DNA from 4 places in the Parasphingorhabdus sp. genome. Region 3 is predicted to be linked to each of the others. Evidence: predicted binding sites of a transcription regulator. Region 3 holds the regulator's gene; each other region holds the start of a gene.
What was found. The regulator LexA, encoded in region 3, represses DNA repair genes until DNA is damaged. The targets are predictions, from matches to a motif close to GTTCCNCNCTTGTTCT.

Region 1: radA (DNA repair protein RadA) is a predicted target of LexA. The motif match lies at 2,032-2,047, and genes of this name have one in related genera.
Region 2: AC6I9Z_RS02825 (MmcB family DNA repair protein) is a predicted target of LexA. The motif match lies at 2,136-2,151, and genes of this name have one in related genera.
Region 4: recA (recombinase RecA) is a predicted target of LexA. The motif match lies at 2,112-2,127, and genes of this name have one in related genera.

What each region holds. Positions count from the first base shown of each region.
Region 1 is NZ_AP041068.1:3,084,651-3,089,426, reverse strand. It holds gene AC6I9Z_RS15225 (patatin-like protein) at 1-1,326, opposite strand, end outside; gene AC6I9Z_RS15220 (DUF1287 domain-containing protein) at 1,383-1,940, opposite strand; gene radA (DNA repair protein RadA) at 2,062-3,426, shown strand; gene AC6I9Z_RS15210 (CvpA family protein) at 3,436-3,948, shown strand; gene AC6I9Z_RS15205 (iron-sulfur cluster assembly scaffold protein) at 3,945-4,385, shown strand; gene AC6I9Z_RS15200 (monovalent cation:proton antiporter-2 (CPA2) family protein) at 4,388-4,776, shown strand, end outside.
Region 2 is NZ_AP041068.1:564,740-569,515, forward strand. It holds gene AC6I9Z_RS02810 (YcgN family cysteine cluster protein) at 1-198, opposite strand, end outside; gene AC6I9Z_RS02815 (SCO family protein) at 186-803, opposite strand; gene AC6I9Z_RS02820 (ankyrin repeat domain-containing protein) at 957-1,565, shown strand; gene AC6I9Z_RS02825 (MmcB family DNA repair protein) at 1,582-2,046, opposite strand; gene AC6I9Z_RS02830 (cell wall hydrolase) at 2,205-2,906, opposite strand; gene AC6I9Z_RS02835 (DUF1491 family protein) at 3,100-3,435, opposite strand; gene AC6I9Z_RS02840 (PaaI family thioesterase) at 3,432-3,911, opposite strand; gene AC6I9Z_RS02845 (PTS sugar transporter subunit IIA) at 3,914-4,381, opposite strand; gene hpf (ribosome hibernation-promoting factor, HPF/YfiA family) at 4,526-4,776, opposite strand, start outside.
Region 3 is NZ_AP041068.1:2,494,726-2,499,501, reverse strand. It holds gene AC6I9Z_RS12355 (ComEC/Rec2 family competence protein) at 9-2,288, shown strand; gene lexA (transcriptional repressor LexA) at 2,307-2,999, opposite strand; gene AC6I9Z_RS12345 (molybdopterin molybdotransferase MoeA) at 3,066-4,250, opposite strand; gene moaC (cyclic pyranopterin monophosphate synthase MoaC) at 4,247-4,717, opposite strand; gene trpC (indole-3-glycerol phosphate synthase TrpC) at 4,724-4,776, opposite strand, start outside.
Region 4 is NZ_AP041068.1:2,704,706-2,709,481, reverse strand. It holds gene AC6I9Z_RS13350 (response regulator) at 1-2,049, shown strand, start outside; gene recA (recombinase RecA) at 2,202-3,293, shown strand; gene AC6I9Z_RS13340 (glutathione S-transferase family protein) at 3,577-4,203, shown strand; gene alaS (alanine--tRNA ligase) at 4,277-4,776, shown strand, end outside.

The DNA of each region.
Region 1 (4,776 bases), 590 kb from region 3:
TTTGTCCAGAAACAGCGTGCGGCCGAAAATGGCCTCGACATTCTGCTCAACCTCGCCGCGCAGATTATCGGTAATTTGCCGCATCTGGATAATCCGGTTTGACCGCCGTGATATGTCATCAAGATTGTCGCGGATTGGTTGCTCTCGCGGAATATTCGATATCGCCCCGAATATGGTCGAGAAGAAGCCGGGGAGGTTTTCGTCCTCTGCTTCTTGTGCGGCCTGAAGCCGTTGCAGCGCCCGGTCGCTTTTGGCGACATCCAGGTCCGGTCTTGGGTCGATATAGACAAAACGTCGATCCACCTCCCGCTTCGCTGGCCGGTTTTTCAAAGCTTCAATGGCCTGCGCAAAGGGGGCGTTCGCCAAAACGGAACCATCAATCAACACCGTATCATTGGCGGTGCCAGCCCGGCTTTGATTGGGCAATATCCGCTTTAGAAAACGTGACCGATTGGTCCAAACCTGATTACGGTCGGATAGAACATTGTCCAATTCGGTGACCGTGAATGGTGGAAACGCGCCCGGAAAGCTGGCTGTTGCCCGGCCGGCAAAAACGAGTTCGGCGGGATCAGCGATATCGCCGCCCGGCTTGCCCCGCGTGGAAAAACTGATGGTGATGCGGTGCTCCATCTCCAGAGCCTCTGGCGGACTATGGAGTTGCAGCTTTTCCGGATGACCGACAAAGTCAGTCACGGTGACAAATAAATCAAGCGGCTGCCCCGGTGGCAGTAATTTGGGACCGCGCTTGGTCTTCTTCATCGTTGCCAGTGCGTCCAAGATCAGGCCGGAGAATATCTTTCCGCCAAATGGAGGCGCAAACCAGCGTGCCCGCACGAAGCGGGACAGCTTCATTTTTACCTCTTCACGCGCTTCCTTGGAAACTGTTTGTTCCACCGCACCGCCTTTACGGCCAAGTGCCATCCAGGCAATGGGTTCTGCCCAGAATTTGGAGAAGCGCGACAGGGGCCGCGCATCGGGATCCAGCAGCGTATCGACATCGGCTGTTTCCAGCCACATATCGGTCAGCGGTTCGAGAGATTCTCCTGATATGATGGCTTGCGACAGGAATATGCCGTTAATCCCGCCGGCGCTGGCTCCTGCGATAATGTCGGGCAGCACCCGCAATTTGACAGTGCTTTCCTGCTCTATCCACTCCAATATGTCGTAATAGGTACCGCGACTGCAGCTATCGTTTTTCTGGCCGTCATGAAAATCCCGGCTGGCCTTGGCAAGCTTCCAGATTTCCTTGGTGATGCCATGCATGTAAATGGCGAGGCTCACGCCGCCATAGCAGATCAGGGCCAGTCGGAGTTCTTTTTGCCGCATGATTTTTCACTACAGGATGGCAGGGAGTGTGCAAGCGTGGAATTGGACCAATATCGCTAGACTGCCCAACGATAATGGCCTGTGATTGGCCACGCAAAGAGGCGGTCTTCCTCACGGGTGCCCCGTCCGACATTGTGGATCAGCAGCGGGCGGCTTCGTAGTTTGCGATCCGAAACAATCCCGCAATGTGCAAGTCTGCCGTCAATAACGCTTGTGACGATATCGCCGGGCAACCAGTCTTCAGGGTCTTTCGAAAATGGCTCGACTGCGCCTTGGCGCTTGAAGAAGGTACGCATGTTCGGGACGCGGCGATGGTCGATATTTCGATCGGTCGTCTTGAGACCCCAGATTTTGGGATAGGCCGAAAATGCCTTTTTCATGTCCAGATGGATAAGTTTTTGCAGATCCAGATCAAGGCCATCGCGATAGGCGCGGATGATGACATCGGTGCACGCACCAGATTTGCGAGGAAAATCCCCGTTCGGATAGCCGATGCCGTGATAGGCCTGGCTGTAAACGGTGGTGACGCCAACTTGGCTGCGCGCCGCCAGAACCAATTTTGCCGCGCGGTCCAGCGGCTTTGCTTTCAACAACGGCGGGAGAAGCAAGCTCACACCAGCTGCCGCGACGATTTGCCTTCGGGAAATTTTCATCCTGAAAACATGCATTTGGATGCGTGAATCCTGAATGAATGAAAAGGCTGGTGTTCCGTATTTGTTCTGATAAATAGCTCTTATGGCCAAACCGAAGAAAAAATATGTATGTCAGGAATGTGGCTCGATTTCCCATCGCTGGCAGGGACAGTGCGTGGATTGTGGGGAATGGAATACGCTGGTTGAAGAGGCCGGGGATACGGTCTTTGCAGCCAAGCATAATTTGCAGAGCGGGGGCAGGGAGGTTCGGCTGGTCGGTCTCGACAGCGACATAGCTTTGCCCGAACGCAAGCTAACCGGAATCGCGGAATTTGACCGGGCTATAGGCGGCGGCCTTGTGGCTGGCTCGGCAACGCTGATGGGCGGCGATCCGGGAATTGGTAAATCAACTTTGCTCCTGCAGGTTTCTGCCCGGTTGGCCGAGGCTGGCCTTTCGGTAGCCTATATTTCCGGTGAGGAGGCTGCGGATCAGGTTCGGCTGCGCGCTCGGCGGCTGGGCTTGGGGAAGGCGCCGGTGAAGCTGGCTTCTGCAACATCGGTTCGCGACATACTGACCACGCTTGGGAAAGATGCGCCGGATTTTGTGGTGATCGATTCGATCCAGACCATGCATAGCGATTTGATTGAAGGCGCGCCCGGAACCGTCAGTCAGGTGCGGGCATCAGCGCAGGAACTCATCAAATTTGCCAAGGAACACGGCACAATGATCATGCTCGTCGGGCATGTGACGAAAGACGGAAATATCGCCGGGCCTCGTGTATTGGAGCACATGGTCGATACGGTGATGAGCTTTGAAGGCGAACGCAGCCATCAGTATCGAATATTGCGGTCGATCAAAAATCGCTTTGGCGGCACTGATGAAATTGGCGTCTTCGCAATGGAGGAAATGGGCCTTAGCGAGGTCCGGAATCCATCAGCGCTGTTTTTAACAGACCGTAGCGAAGAAGTGACAGGCGCCACTGTCTTTCCGGCTCTGGAGGGAACACGGCCGGTTCTGGTCGAAATTCAGGCGCTTACGGTTCGCCTGGCCAGTGGTGCGACCCCGCGGCGTTCCGTCGTTGGGTGGGATAGCTCTCGCCTCGCCATGATATTGGCGGTGCTCGAAGCGCGTTGTGGACTCAGTTTTTCGGGCGCGGAAGTATATCTGAATGTGGCCGGGGGATACCGCCTGACTGATCCCGCAGCCGACCTTGCCGTCGCAGCCGCGCTGATTTCTGCTCATGCCGAAAAACCGATGCCAAGCGATGCTGTGATCTTTGGAGAAATCGCGCTCTCTGGTGAGATTCGGGCAGTGTCCAACACACCAATGCGGTTGAAGGAGGCTTCGAAACTAGGCTTCGGAAGAGCTTTGATACCCGCATCCAAAGAAAACTCTGCCCCGGGTGTGAATTGTGTGAACTTTGCGAAGCTTGCCAATCTCGTTGACCATATGCTTGGCCGCGATTAGCTAGTCTTCATGACTGGTCTGGATATTTTTGTATTGGCGTTGATGGGCGGCGCCGCTGTTCTTGGTTTTCTTCGCGGATTTGTGCAGGAAACGCTGTCCCTCATTGCTTGGGTGTTGGTTATCTTCGCTGTCCGGTTCTTGCATACGCCTGTCACGGATTTCCTGATCGCGCCAATTGGTAATGACGGCGGAGCGGCGGTATTGGCTTTTTGCGCGATTGTGATCGTTACCTATGCTTTGGGACGCTGGTTCGCCAAATCTGTTGGGCGTAAATCACGCAAGTCGCTGCTCGGTCCGATTGACCGTGTGCTTGGCTTTGGATTTGGCATGATCAAGGGGCTGATCGGGGCGACCTTGGCGTATCTGCTGGTGGTGCTGGTTTATGACAGCATCTATGGTGCAGCAGAGGCGCGGCCTGAATGGATTGTCGATAGCCGCACTTACCCATTGCTTAATGCCAGCGGTGATGCTCTGGTTCAATTCGTTGAGGAGCAGCGCGAAATGGCGGAAGTAGAAGAATGAGCGACGCGCTTTATACACGGGATATATTGCGTCTGGCGGTGTCCATTCCGCATCAATCGCGACTGGAAGAGCCCGATGGCACGGCGGAGGTCCGGTCTCGTACATGCGGAAGCCGAGTGGCTGCCGATATCATATTGTCTGAAGACCGATCTATTGCGCAATTGGGAATAGAGGTAAATGCGTGTGCATTGGGGCAGGCTTCTACTGCCATTGTGGGGACGGAAGCGATCGGCAAGTCTGCAAAAGACATTGCGGTCGCTAGAGATCGTCTGGCAAAATTTCTCAACGGCTCAAACGATGATCCAGGTTCATGGACCAATATGGATCATCTGCGCGCTGCAAAAGATCATTCCGGACGACATGCCGCAATATTGCTTCCTTATGATGCGATTCTCGCGGCTTTTAAAGCGGCCGAAAATGCGAGCGAGGTGGCATAGGTATGGAAGGTGCAGAAGCACATATGGGTGACCTGCTTTTAGGCGGTTTCATCATGCTCGGTGCGGCTTTGCTCTTGGTGCTATTGTTCCGTAAATTCGGGATAGGTGCTGTTCTGGGCTATCTGATCGCCGGTATATTGATCGGACCGCAAGGTTTCGGACTGATCAGTGAGGGGGAGACGATCCTCGAATTTTCCGAAATCGGGATCATCCTGCTGTTATTCCTTGTTGGGCTGGAACTGGCGCCTGCGCGCCTCATGCGGCTGCGCAAGGCGATATTCGGTCTGGGGATGAGCCAGGTTGTTTTCTGCGGGATCGCCCTGTTTCTGTTGATCATGGCTACCACGAACTTCACTTTTGGAGCCGCCATTGCACTTGGCTTGCCGCTCGC
Region 2 (4,776 bases), 1.5 Mb from region 3:
ATAGTCGCTGCACCGCGCGCTCTGTGTGTCCAAAAGCTTGCAGGCAATGTTGGTCATATAGACCTTACCATCATCCTCATCTTCGGCCTTCAACAAGCAGCACTTGCCACAACCATCGCACAAGGCTTCCCACTGCGCACGGTCTAGCGTGTCCAGTGGTTGTTCCCAGAACGGATGCTCGGTGTTTACCGCGTCCACCGCTTAATCTCATCCGCAACTTGCTGGGGGGTACCGTCAAACGGGAGCAGCGCAATTGGTTCGCCCTCTGGTCCGAACAGATAGCCTTGCCGGCTATGGTCAACCAGATATTCGCTAAAACCCGGACTTTCGCGCTTATTGTAGATGATCAGATATTTCTTTGCGACAGCGGCAATCTCATCGACACTGCCCGTCAGACCGATCAACCGGGGGTGAAAATTCCCGACATATTGTTTCAGTTGTTCCGGGCGATCACGCTCCGGATCGATCGAAATAAAGATCGGCTGAATTTTCTCCGCAAGAGAAGGGTCTTCCTTTTCGGCCAACGTCAAGCCGTTCATCAGATTCGCAAGATCTATCGGGCAGACATCAGGGCAATAGGTAAAGCCAAAATAGATGATCCGGTATTTTCCGGTGAAATCCGTATCGGAACTTGTTCCGCCATCTTGATTGGTTAGCGTAAAACTGCCACCAATATCTGCTCCTGCGAGAGGGGCTTCGGTTTCTGCGCTGCCGGAAGAGGCCGGGTTGCAAGCGGCGAGAAGCAACATTAAAAGGGCAGCAGAAAAAGCAGATAGTAAATTATTCATCATGCGGCCAGACATGGTCTGCTATGGATGATTATTCAACTGATAATTGATGGATTCTATTGTCAGGCGGCAACTGGTTTTCAAGTTTACGCGCGTTAAATTTATATAAGGCAGCTCATTATGCTTCGGGGCAGAAACAGATTTTCAAACATCCGCAAGGGAAACAAGATGGTTCGTTTCTACGCGCTGATATTGGCAGCTTTTTCGCTGGTAGCTCCAAGTGTCGCAAATGCCCAATTTTCGGCGAGTTACAATTTTCTGAAAGCTGTGAAAGACAGGGATGGCACCGAAGCCACAAAATTCTTGAATGAGCCGGGCTCAGTTATTGTTAACACAAAGGACCTTTCGACAGGCGAGACGGCGCTGCATATTGTTGTAGCGCGGCGAGACGCCACCTGGACCGGATTTCTTTTGCAAAAAGGTGCCAATCCGAATGTTCGGGATAAAAGCGGTACAACCCCGCTCATGCTCGCCACCCGATTGCGGTTTATCGAAGGGGCGAGAGTACTCCTGCAAAAAAAGGCCGATGTTAATCAGACAAATAACCGCGGCGAAACAGCCTTGATACGTGCTGTCCAGTTGCGCGATTCTGAAATGACTCGGCTATTGTTGAAAAATGGTGCAGATCCAGATCGCACCGATACCCTGGCCGGCCTGTCAGCGCGCGATTATGCAACCCGCGATCGCCGTGCTTCTGCGATATTGGCCGAAATTGAAAAAGCGGATAAAGAGAAAAAACCGGAAACTACCGGTCGGTTTTTTGGTCCTGAAGGCTAAGTCTTTCAACCAAATTTTAATAGAATTCCCGTGCCTGTGGGTCGATCCAACCATGGACTACCGATAATCGCTGCATGGAGCGACGTGCCAGCCGCATTGTTTCTGTTTTCCGCCGCGCAGGGGCAAGTGCATGGGTTGCTGCAGAACGGACCATTTCCGCATCATAAGCATCAGCGATGATCAACCCGGCACGTTCTGGCATAAAATCCGGTCTATCCAAGGGAGACGCATCAAAATCGCTTGGCAATGCCCAGTAGAAGCGGTCACAATAGTCGAGATATTCTGTCCACTTATTGTCGCCCAACAAATCACCGCGCGCGACCTTGATCTCCACAATCACAATCTGTCCCTTGGCATCAACACCCATCAGGTCCGCTCGCCTCTTATTGGGCAGGCTGACTTCAGACAGAACCATTATATCGTGGCGGGAAAAGAGGCGCGCCACACCGCGGGCAACTGCAGCAGCCCCCGTTAATGGCACCGTATTCTCCTCGATCTGATCGGGATTCAGTGTCAAAGCGGCGACTGATAAGGGCGAATCACTTTGTTCTATCATCATGAAAAGAAGTTAGAACATAAATAGAACAAAATAAAGGCCCCCGATTGGGAGCCTTTATGAAATCAGTTTGTGAATCGGTATCACCGATAGAAGATATGATTATCAATCGTTGCCATCCGCTTTAACCGCCAGCCGGGCGATACATAGCGGGCATGGAAGAACAGTGCGCCTTCGACAGGGCTTTTCCAACCATCGTTCATAGCGATTTTTGAAATCGCAACTGCATTGCGCCAATGGCGGTGTCCTTTATCAATCCGCGGCATTTTGCCGTTCCGAATGAAGGAGAATTGCTTCCGCTGATACACAACACCGCACATTGTGTCGGGAAAGCGCGAAGATTTGGTCCGCGCCATTACAACCCGTGCGACGGCTAGCTGACCAGCCAGTGTTTCACCTTTGGATTCAAAGTAGACGGTTCCAGCAAGGCACTGCATCTCTTTGCTGAGCGCCCCGTCCACCGATTGCTGCCGGACCAGTTCCCGTAGTGACCCAGCGCCATTATTGGTAAAATCAACTGCTTCAACAGCATCACGCTGTTCGTTAGCAAGCCGATCTGCCTCGATCACGTCTTGGGGAATAGCAGCCGCTACTTCCTTCAGTTCCCCGAAAATTACCGGCGCCGTTTCATCGGTAGATTCCAGCATATCGGGATCAATGACAATCTCGGATTCTGGAGTAGTGTCATTGGCTTCTAAAGCGAATGACGCATCGGTCACAGCGAGAGCGGCGACCGTAGAAAATGCAAGCGACAACACGCTTGCAGCTTTAAAAATTTTGCTCATAAACCTGTTATTTTATGCGGCGAGTCCAGTGCGGGCCAAAAACCCGCGTAAATAAGCCTAAAAACCAACCAACGGCTTATCCCTGTTCCCTCCGTCTGCATGTTTATTCCGCGTCCTTGTGGACAATCCCTCGGAACAACCTTCGCTTCAAAGTTGGTCGCGAAATAGGGTGCAGTGCAACAAAGTCAAGAAATCAGGTCATTTCAGCGATGAGCCGTTCCGCATCCGCGACGTCCAGTTCAATTAACCATAAGTCCGGATCAAATCCGCTCCGGCGTTCCAAATACCCGTCTAAATCTTGTTTATTATCAGTGCTTTGCGGCCATACCACCTGCCAGGTCGAAGGACCATCAAGACTTGGCATTTTCTCCAAAAGTCGCGGATCTTTACCTTTTTCGACGCATATTATGAGGATCGCGCCAGAGATTCGATCGCCTTTTCTAAGGATCGCTGCAAAGCCGCCCTCCTGATTCACTTTGCGCAACAAGGACTGCACAATCATCTCCGCAGACAACCGCGGTTCTATCATAAATCCTGCTTATATCCGGGGAGAGACGCTAGCGGGATATGCGACCGCATGAACGTACCGGTTCCGCGGGCAATTTCCTCACCTTCCTCATCAATAAGCCGGGAGTCAGCAACAAAAACCCGCCTTTTTCCGCTGACCCAACGGCCTTCAGCAGTCACGGTGCTGGACTTCAATGGCCGGGTAAACAGCAGGTTGAACGCTGTGGTAAGCAAAAAACGGTCGGAGACCAGGCTGTTAGCAGCATAAAAGGCAGCATCATCTAGCATCTTGAAATAGCTGGTCCCATGAACCGCGCCGGCTGCATGATAGTGACGCTCATCTACTGCAAATGTAATGCGCGCAAAACCGCGTTCGGAAATTTCAAGATTGGATTCGAACAGTTGATTGATCGGCGCTGCCTTATAGAGCCGCTCTAAAGCCCGGAAATGTTGGTGTGACCCGTTATTTTCCTGATCTGAATCATTCCGGACAGCCATGGTCAAGCCGCTTGCTGACCCTGTTGTCCCGTAAGCAGCGCATATAGGGCATCCTCGGACGCCGCGCCCCGCAATTTGGTAACGACAGATTCATCACGCAGAAACCGTGATACTTCTGCCAGCGCTTTCAAATGATTGGCGCTACCTTGTTCCGGAGACAATAAGCCAAAGATCAAATCAACGTCCTGACCGTCATGAGCATCAAAGCCTATGGGTTCCGCAAGGCGAATAAAAAGCCCGACACATTTGTCGAGCTGTTTGATCCTTGCATGGGGAATCGCAACCGACCCGCCAAAACCCGTAGAACCTATGGCTTCACGGTCATGAAGCCGTTCCAGCACCAAATCTGCGTCCAAGCCATATGATTGAGCCGCGTTTTCCGCCAATGCGGTAAAAATCTGTTGCTTTGATAGAACCGTGGCGCTCGCCATAATGGCGGCAGGGTCAATGTAGACTGACAAATATTCCATTTTTTCCTCTCAGACCGACTGGTCTGAATTTTCACTACGCAAAACATCATAAGAGGCGAATCGCCATCGCAGGATGCAGCTGATCACAAACATCTGTTCGCCAAGTTTCTCTGGCGAACCGGGGGAATCAAAATCGAAAAGACGCTATTTCTGTGGTTCGACCCAGCCGATAGTGCCATCCGAGCGGCGGTAAACCATATTATGTGATCCAGTTCCAGCATTTTTAAACAATAGCGCACTGGTATTGCGCAAATCCATCATCATCACCGCATCGGATACGCTTGCTTCGGGGATATCGGTACTGGTTTCAGCAATAATGGGCGGGTCTTCGGAAACAGTTTCGACTTCCACCTCATCGTCACCGGCGTCAAATACGCGGTAAGCTGCCTCCTCCT
Region 3 (4,776 bases):
CAAAAATAATGCAGAGTGGCTTTGATCCGAATAGCCCTGGCGTAACGCCCGATGATATCGGTATGGCCGCCATTTCCGGTTCGAATGGCAAGGCCCTTAGCATGCCGTTTCACGCACGACAATTGCCTGAATATCTTGGAAATTTGGAAATTTTCAAACGCCTGGAAATGCAGCTTGAAAAAGAGCGCGACCGGCTGGCCTTATGGATGCCCGTTGGCGTTGGCGCGGGAATCGCGGTCTGGTTTCTGCTGGCAAATGTAGCCCTTTGGATAGGTTTTATCGCACTTTCTTGCGGCTTGGCCTTAAGTGTCAAAGCCCTGAATATGGGCGGAAGGGTAGGCAACGCGTTTTTCTGGTTCATGGTGTTAATAGGCATCGGCTGTGCGCTCATGGGGTTCCGCTCATGGGCTGTGGCAGCGCCGGTATTGGAACGGCCAATGGTCGCGTCTTTCCATTCAGAAATTGAAAAGGTGGAAGTGGTCAGTGCCCGCGACATTGTCCGGTTGACGCTGGATACGCATGAGAAACAGGATTTGCCACCGCGGGTGCGCGTGAATGTTCCAATTGAAAAGGCGGTAGCCGACCTGCAGCCGGGCACCATCATTCAGCTTCGCGCCCGGTTAATGCCACCGGCGATGTCCAGTCTTCCGGGTGCTTATGATTTTTCCCGCCGTGCCTGGTTCATGGGGCTGGGTGCTACCGGTCAGCTATTGGGGGAAATTCATGTCGTTCAGCCAGCGCAGCCGTCTTGGGGACCGCTTTCATCCATGCCGGAATATCGCCAGGTGCTGTCGAACCATGTCCAGTCCTGCATGGCCGGTGGGGCAGGGGCGATTGGTGCAACCCTGGCCACTGGCGATCGCGGGGCAATTAATGACGAAGATGCTGAAGCCATGCGGCGCAGTGGGTTGGCGCACCTTTTGTCAATCAGCGGCCTGCATGTAACGGCGGTTGTCGGTGCAGTTTATTTGTTAGTTTTGCGTATTTTGGCGCTATTTCCAACATTAGCGCTGCGTTTTCGGCTGCCTCTGGTGGCTGCGGGTTGCGCAGCTGTGGCAGCGCTGGGTTATACATTGATGACCGGCGCGCAGGTGCCAACGATAAGAGCATGTGTCGCAGCATTGCTGGTTCTCATGGCTCTCGTCATGGGGCGCAGTGCCATCACCCTGCGCATGGTCGCGGCAGGGGCCCTGTTTGTGCTCATCATCTGGCCGGAATCCCTTGTCGGACCGAGCTTTCAGCTTAGTTTTGCCGCTGTCACCGCGATTATTGCGATGCACGAACACCCTAGAATAAAGGCATTGTTCGCACGACGGGAGGAAGTCCTTCTCAGGCGACTGGGGCGGATCATATTGGCGCTTTTCCTCACTGGTCTGGTCGTCGAGCTGGCATTGATGCCCATTGCGTTGTTCCATTTTCACAAAGCCGGCATTTATGGCGCGCTGGCCAATATCATCGCTATTCCGCTGACAACATTTGTGATTATGCCTCTGGAAGCATTGGCATTGCTACTTGATACGGTTGGTTTGGGTGCACCGTTCTGGTGGTTATGTGAAAAGGCGCTGAGCAGTCTGCTGGTGTTGGCCCACTATGTATCCAGTCGACCGGGATCAGTAACCATGCTACCGACCATGCCACTGGCCGCGTTTGGGTTAGTGATTGCCGGTGGCTTGTGGTTGGCCCTGTGGAGTCAGTCTTGGCGTATCTGCGGTCTTGCTCCTATAGCAATTGGTGTCCTGATGATAGCCACGACCCGCGCTCCTGATCTCTACATTACCGGAGATGGTCGTCATGTCGGGATCCGCAATGACGCGGGGGAGCTGGCGATGCTTCGCACGCGCAGCGGTGACTTCATTCGCGACATGTTGCTGGAAAATGCCGGGATTGATGGGGAAGCCACGGCCCTAGAGGACTGGCCAAATGCGCAGTGTAATGCAGATAGCTGCACAGTTATCATGGAGGGGGAAGGCCGAGACTGGGTGATCGTTGCAACGCGCAGCTCTTACTATATTCCGGCCATGGCGCTGTCAGCGGCCTGCCGGCGTGCCGATATTGTGATCAGCGAACGGCGCCTCCCTATCAGTTGTCAGCCACGCTGGCTTAAGGCGGATCGTATTTTATTGGGCCAGGTTGGCGGTATGACGATAGATCTGGAGAACCAAAAGATTGGAACCGTTTTGGGCCGTTCCGGGCGTCATCAATGGACGCGCTTCACTGAGCCCAAAAATATGCAGCCGAAAGAGAAAACTTCCAAAATAGCGGCAGAAATCAAAGGCAGCCCTGAATAAAACTGTACCCAGCTATCGTTAGTTATAGCGCCGCAACAGTCCGGCCATTTTGCCCTGTATCCGCACCTCTCCTGCGCCAAATATCTGTGGCTCATAGGCTGGATTTGCGGGATCAAGGCGGACCTGTCCATTATCCTTGAACAGATATTTCAGTGTAGCTTCTTCATCATGGACCAGCGCAACGACGATTTCGCCGTTACGCGCTGTTTCCGTGCGTTGAATAAGCGCATAGTCGCCGTCCAATATACCCGCTTCGATCATCGAATCGCCGGAAACTTCCAACGCATAATGCTCGCCGGAGCCCAGCAATGCCGCTGGAACACTGAGCGCGGACTGACCTTCAAGGGCTTCGATCGGAACGCCTGCTGCAATCTTGCCATGAAGCGGAATTTCGATCACATCATTGGCCGCGACAGGAATTTCTTTCATCGGTGCTGAGGGAGCCTGCTCAGGGGCAATGTTTATGACATTGGAAGCAGCCGGTTTCAAATTACCGCCTTCGGGTAGCTTGGTCACTTCCAAGGCTCGTGCCCGGTTGGGAAGGCGGCGCAAAAAGCCGCGTTCTTCCAGAGCGCTGATCAACCGATGAACGCCAGATTTTGACTTCAAGCCCAATGCATCCTTCATCTCTTCAAAAGAGGGGGATACGCCTGATTCCTCCAGACTGTTATGAATGAAGCAAAGCAGTTCATGTTGTTTCGGTGTGAGCATGTTTCATGTCCTTATCGGGAACGAATAAGGAACAATTATGAAACAAACCGTGCCAAGTCAAGCATTTTAGATGGCGATATACGAAACCTCTGCGCCAACGGGTTGCTCCGGGCTGTGCGGAGGACGGAAGAGCAGGGCGTTGGCCGCTGCCAGTATCGAAAGCTTGGCGCTGTCCTGGCTGTCAAAGGCGGCAATGGCGCCGTCGACAAGCTGTGCGCGGAGAAACTCGGCGCGCTGGCTGGTGGCGGGCAACACCGTGCTGGTTTGCGCCGTTTGCATGACGGGCATATAGCTTTGCGCACCTGCAAGATAGCGGATCAGAGGCACCAGAAACAGGGTTGCCGTCACAAAGGCGGAGCCGGGATTGCCGGGCAGGGCGAGGACAAGGCTGTTACCCAGCTTCCCGGCCATGAGCGGCTTGCCCGGTTTCATCGCGATTTTCCAGAAATCCGTTTGCCCGCCAAGCCGTTTGAACGCAGGCGCCACCAGATCATGGTCGCCCACCGAAGCGCCGCCTATGGTGACGATGACATCGCAGTCCCTGGCGCTTTCCAGCGCTTCACACAGGCTATCCAGATCATCTTTTATCCGGCTGATGCAACGGGTTATTGTTGGCAGCTGTGACAGCATGGCGGCGATCATGACATCATTGCTTGCCGGTATCTGGTGCGGCTTCGTATCCGTGCCCGGGGCAACCAGCTCGTCGCCGGTGGAGAGGATCGCGACTTTGGGACGGCGACCCACGCTGACGCTGCCCGAACCGGCAATGACGGCGTGACCCAAGGCGGCGGCATTGAGCTGAATGCCAGCTTTTAGCGACACATCCCCAGACTTGAAGTCGCCGCCCTGAAAGCGGACATGACGGCCTTTGACAGGAGAAGGATCGCTGGTCAGGACAATATTGTCACCATCCGGCTCGACATTTTCCTGCATGACAACCGTATCGGCGCCCTCGGGTAGCAGGGCACCGGTGAAAATGCGGGCGGCCTGACCCGGCAGTATTGCTGGGCAGGGCGGGCTTCCGGCCTTGCATTCGCCGACCAGTTGCCAGGGACCGTCGCGGTCTTCAAAGCGGATGGCATATCCATCCATTGCTGACATGTCTGCTGCCGGTTGATCGCGACCAGCCATGACGTCTTCTGCAAGATAACGCCCCAGCGCATCACCTATGGCAATGGTTTCAGAAGGCAAGGGCTGTGCCATGGCAATCAGGCGCTCTTGCGCTTCTTCCAGGGGCAGCAGCGGCTTCATTCGGCGGTCCAGTCTCCTGATTTTCCGCCTGATTTGGAGAGCAGGCGAATATCGCTAATCACCATGTCTTTCTGCATCGCTTTGGACATGTCATACACTGTTAAAAGTGCGGTTGAAGCGGCTGTTAAAGCCTCCATTTCAACCCCTGTCTTGCCGGTTAAGCGTGCCATTGCCCGAACCTTTATACCATCATGCTGATATTCAAAATCAACCGCAACTTTGCTGAGCGCCAGCGGATGACAGAGCGGGATAAGATCGCTGGTTTTCTTTGCCGCCATGATCCCGGCAATGCGGGCGGTGGCCAGCACATCACCCTTTTTCATGCTGTTGGCCCTGATGGCCTCCAGCACATCTGGATTCATGCTGATAAAACCTTCGGCATGCGCCTCGCGCACCGTCTCGTTCTTGGCTGAAATATCGACCATATGCGCCGCGCCGTCGCCGTCAATATGAGTAAGTTTGCTCATTTATGCCTATCCCTTTTCCGGGCTACCTGTCAGGAGCAGCCGTGTCGCCGCTTCGACAT
Region 4 (4,776 bases), 210 kb from region 3:
CAGGATGGCGGGAATGAGTTGCTGACCACCGCTGGCAGGAACGCATGGCGAGATGGCCGCGGCTATGCCGAAGGGCTGAAGCGCGGGGTGGCTGAATATAATGCGAAGGTTGTGCGTGCGGGGCAGGGCGATGAATATCTGCTTTGGCAATTCAAGCCGCAGCGCCGCAACGATGTACTGGACGACACGATCCGCATGGTCGGGGGTGCGACAGGCCGGGCGCTGTCCGGAGCGGGCGTGCTGGCGACCGTTATTGGCGGCGAGGGCCGGATCAGGGCTTCCAACCAGGGTTTTGCTTTGAGAGCCACAGGCCGTGAAGAAGCCAATATATCCGGCCGCAACTTTATCAATTTCCTGCGGTCTGATGACAAGGGCACGATCTTTTTCGAACGTGATGGCCGACATGGTACACCGGTTCGCCTGTTCCATATCCCGCTGGACCGCGAACAGGAAAAAGGTCCGGCGCTGATCCTGCTCATTGACGATGACGGCGGCGCAGTCGAGCGCGGTCAGGCACTGGAGCAAGTCGAATCGATGCTGTCCTTGCTCCCGCTAGGATTGGCTCTGACCGACCGTGATGGGCGTTTTTTGTTTTTCAACAATGCCTTTGGCAGAGTTGCTGGTGTCCAGGAGGGAGAGAAACCGCTCTATCCGGGGGATCTGATGATCCGGGATGACAAATCGGCGGTGGCAGACGCGGTCCGGCGCTATGCCAGTGGTCCTTCCATGTCCGGCGATCTTGCGGTCCGGCTGCGCAATGGTGGAGATGATCCGGTCGCTTTGGGCATGGCCGGGATTCGCGGGCTTGGTGATGCAGCGGTCCTGCTATCGATCAAGGATAATAGCGAAGAGACCAAATTGAAAAGTCAGGTGGCGCAGGCGACCAAGATGCAGGCAGTCGGCCAGTTGGCTGGCGGTGTGGCGCATGACTTCAATAATATCCTGACCGCGATTATTGGTCATTGTGATCTGATGTTACTCCGGCATGCGCCTGGTGACAGTGACTATGATGATATTCAGCAGGTCAAGAATAACAGCAATCGCGCCGCTGGTTTGACGCGGCAACTTCTCGCCTTTTCGCGGCAGCAGACATTGCGGCCTCAAATTCTGCAGTTGCCCGATGTGGTTGCTGACGTATCCAATCTGCTCAAGCGCCTGCTTGATGACAGCATCGAGCTGGAAGTGAAGCATGGCCGCAATCTTGGCCTGGTTCGCGCCGACCCGGGGCAATTGGAACAGGTAATCATTAATCTGGGCGTCAATGCGCGCGATGCCATCAATGCCAGCGGCGCCAATGGTGGCAAGATATCGATCACGACACAAATGATCGCCCCGTCCGACGTCCGGGCAATGAAGCGCGATATCCTTCCGGTCGGTGACTATACAGCGCTTTTTGTTACGGATACGGGCAACGGTATTCCTCCAGCGGTTATCGGCAAAATTTTTGAACCGTTTTTTACAACCAAGGAAGTCGGTAAGGGCACCGGACTTGGCCTGTCCACGGTATACGGAATCGTCAAACAGTCCGGTGGCTATATCTTTGCTGATTCCAAACCGGGCGAAGGTGCGACTTTCTCCATCTACTTCCCCGTACACCAGGTTTCTGACCAGGAAACATTGCCGTCGTCAGAGCCACTGAAGGCCGTGGCGAAGAAAGAGCTATGGGGCAGCGGTCACATCCTGCTGGTTGAGGACGAGGATATGGTCCGTGCTGTCGCTGAACGGGCGTTGACACGGCAAGGCTATACAGTTGTTACGGCCAGTGATGGAGAAGAAGGACTACAGCATATCGAAGCGCTGGGCGAGGGCGAGGAGATTTTTGATATGATCGTATCGGATGTGGTCATGCCAAACATGGATGGACCGGCCATGGCCAAAGAGGTGCGGGCGCAATATCCCGATATGCCAATCCTGTTCATGTCGGGCTATGCCGAGGAGCAATTGCGCAAGTCCATTGATCTCGACAATGTTGCGTTCCTGCCCAAGCCTTTTTCCGTCGCTCAAATCGCCGAGGCCGTAGGAGAAGTTTTGGCCGAACATGCCAAATAGCATTTAATATTGCACATAAGTGCTTAATGAAATTGTGTTTTATGCAATTTCAAAAAAATTCTGTTCCACTCTTGTTCTAGTAGAACAAATGCGGTACATCATATCCATCATTGATTGATAGTGTACAAGCATTTAGCGAAGGGGACAGGCAAATGGCCGGCAATTTAAAAGTCGTAGAATCGGATAATCAATTGAACTCATCAGACAGACAAAAGGCGCTTGACGCCGCGTTGGCGCAGATTGATCGCGCTTTTGGTAAAGGCTCGGCTATGAAGCTGGGTTCCCGCAAGGCGATGGAGGTCGAATCGATCTCTACCGGTTCCTTGGGGCTGGATATCGCACTTGGCATCGGGGGATTGCCAAAGGGTCGTGTAATCGAAATTTATGGTCCGGAAAGTTCCGGTAAAACCACATTGGCGTTGCATGTCATCGCCGAAGCGCAAAAAGCAGGCGGCACGGCAGCCTTTGTCGATGCCGAACATGCCTTGGACCCTGTTTATGCCAATGCACTTGGTGTGGACATTGACGAACTCATCATATCCCAGCCCGACACAGGGGAGCAGGCGCTTGAGATTACCGATACGTTGGTTCGCTCAAACGCGATTGATGTTCTGGTTGTCGATTCGGTTGCTGCATTGGTTCCACGCGCTGAGATTGAGGGTGAAATGGGTGATGCCCATGTTGGCCTTCAGGCGCGTTTGATGAGTCAGGCACTGCGTAAGTTGACCGGTTCGATCAGCCGTTCCAAATGCATGGTGATCTTCATCAACCAGGTGCGTATGAAAATTGGCGTGATGTACGGCAATCCCGAAACCACATCGGGTGGTAATGCACTGAAATTCTATGCGTCGGTTCGTCTCGACATTCGCCGCACCGGGCAGATCAAGGAACGGGATGATATTGTCGGTAACTCGACCCGTGTGAAAGTGGTCAAGAACAAGGTCGCACCGCCGTTCAAGCAAGTGGAATTTGACATCATGTACGGGCAGGGCATTTCCAAAGTCGGCGAGATTATCGACTTGGGTGTGAAAGCCGGTGTGGTCGAAAAATCAGGCGCATGGTTCTCCTATGATTCCGTTCGTATTGGACAGGGGCGCGAAAATTCGAAACGCTTCCTGCTTGAGAATCCGGAAATGATGGCCAAGCTGGAAAATCAAATTCGCGGCAATGAAGAAGAAATTGCCGATGAGATGATGACCGGGCCTGTCGGCGCCGATAGCGACGCTGAAGCTGATGCCGAATAAAATAGGTGCAGGGGCGGGCTAGATCCGCCCCTATCCTTCTCTCCAAAATTCAAGTTTTGCCGGTCCGTTTTCCCCGAGACGGACCTTGGCATCCGGGCCGTCCTTCTGTCCCCCGATAGTCAGGACGGCCCTTTTCATTTGCTATCCAACAATTTCCTGTCAAAAGTTGGAAAAACCTGGCGGGTTCACGTTTTTTGCGGTCTTCCTGGTGTGATTTGTGTGAACTTTGGGTGCAGTAGAACACCGAGCTGGTAAATTTGCGATCACTTCAAAAGGGGAATTCATGACCATCATTGTCCATCATCTCGAAAACAGCCGGTCCCAACGCATCCTCTGGTTGCTGGAAGAATTGGCGCTTCCTTATGAGATCAAGCGCTATGAACGGCACCCGAAGACACAACGCGCACCGGACAGTTTGAAAGCAATCCATCCGCTGGGCAAATCACCGATGATCGAAGATGATGGTCAGGTGATTATCGAGACGGCCGCTATTGTCGAATATCTTGTCAGGAAAGCGGGTGGCACATTGGGGGCGCCGGAGGACAGGACCGGGGCGCAACTTTACACCCAATATCTCCACTTTGCCGAAGGATCGATGATGCCGCCGCTATTCGGCACACTTGTTATTAACCGCCTAGGATTTCTGGGCTGGCCGGCAAAGAAACCTATAATGGGTATGGTAGAGGACCTGCTATCATGGCTTGAGACCGAACTCGCATCTCGCCCTTATTTTGCGGGTAGCGAACTTACAGCCGCCGATGTGATGATGAGCTTTCCGCTAGAGGCGAGCCAGGCACGCGCTGGTCTGGATGATCGTTTCCCGAATTTGCAGGCATGGCTCAAACGCATTCATGAACGGCCGCAGTATAAGACTGCGCTCGAAAAAGGCGGTCCTTATGCCTATGCATGATCGTGCATCAGAATTTGCTGATTGATCAATTGACGGGATTGTAAACCGGACGGGCCTCGCCTAAGTCGATTTCATGATTACCACCAACGACATAAGACGCTCTTTTCTGGAATATTTTGCAGCACAGGGGCACGAAGTTGTTCCTTCGTCTCCGCTGATTCCACACAATGACCCGACGTTGATGTTTATCAACGCCGGCATGGTGCCGTTCAAGAATATCTTCACGGGCGCTGAGAAGAGCAAATTCCCGACGGCGACATCAAGCCAGAAATGCGTTCGTGCCGGTGGCAAGCATAATGACCTTGATAATGTCGGCTACACTGCCCGGCACCATACGTTTTTTGAAATGCTCGGTAACTTCTCCTTTGGCGATTATTTCAAGGAGCAGGCGATCCACAACGCTTGGGAATTAATTACCAAGACATGGGAAATTTCCGCCGATCGACTGACGGTGACCGTCTATCATACTGATGACGAAGCCTTTGATTTGTGGCGTAAAATATCAGGACTACCGGAAGAACGGATCATCCGGATCGCGACCAATGATAACTTCTGGTCTATGGGTGACACTGG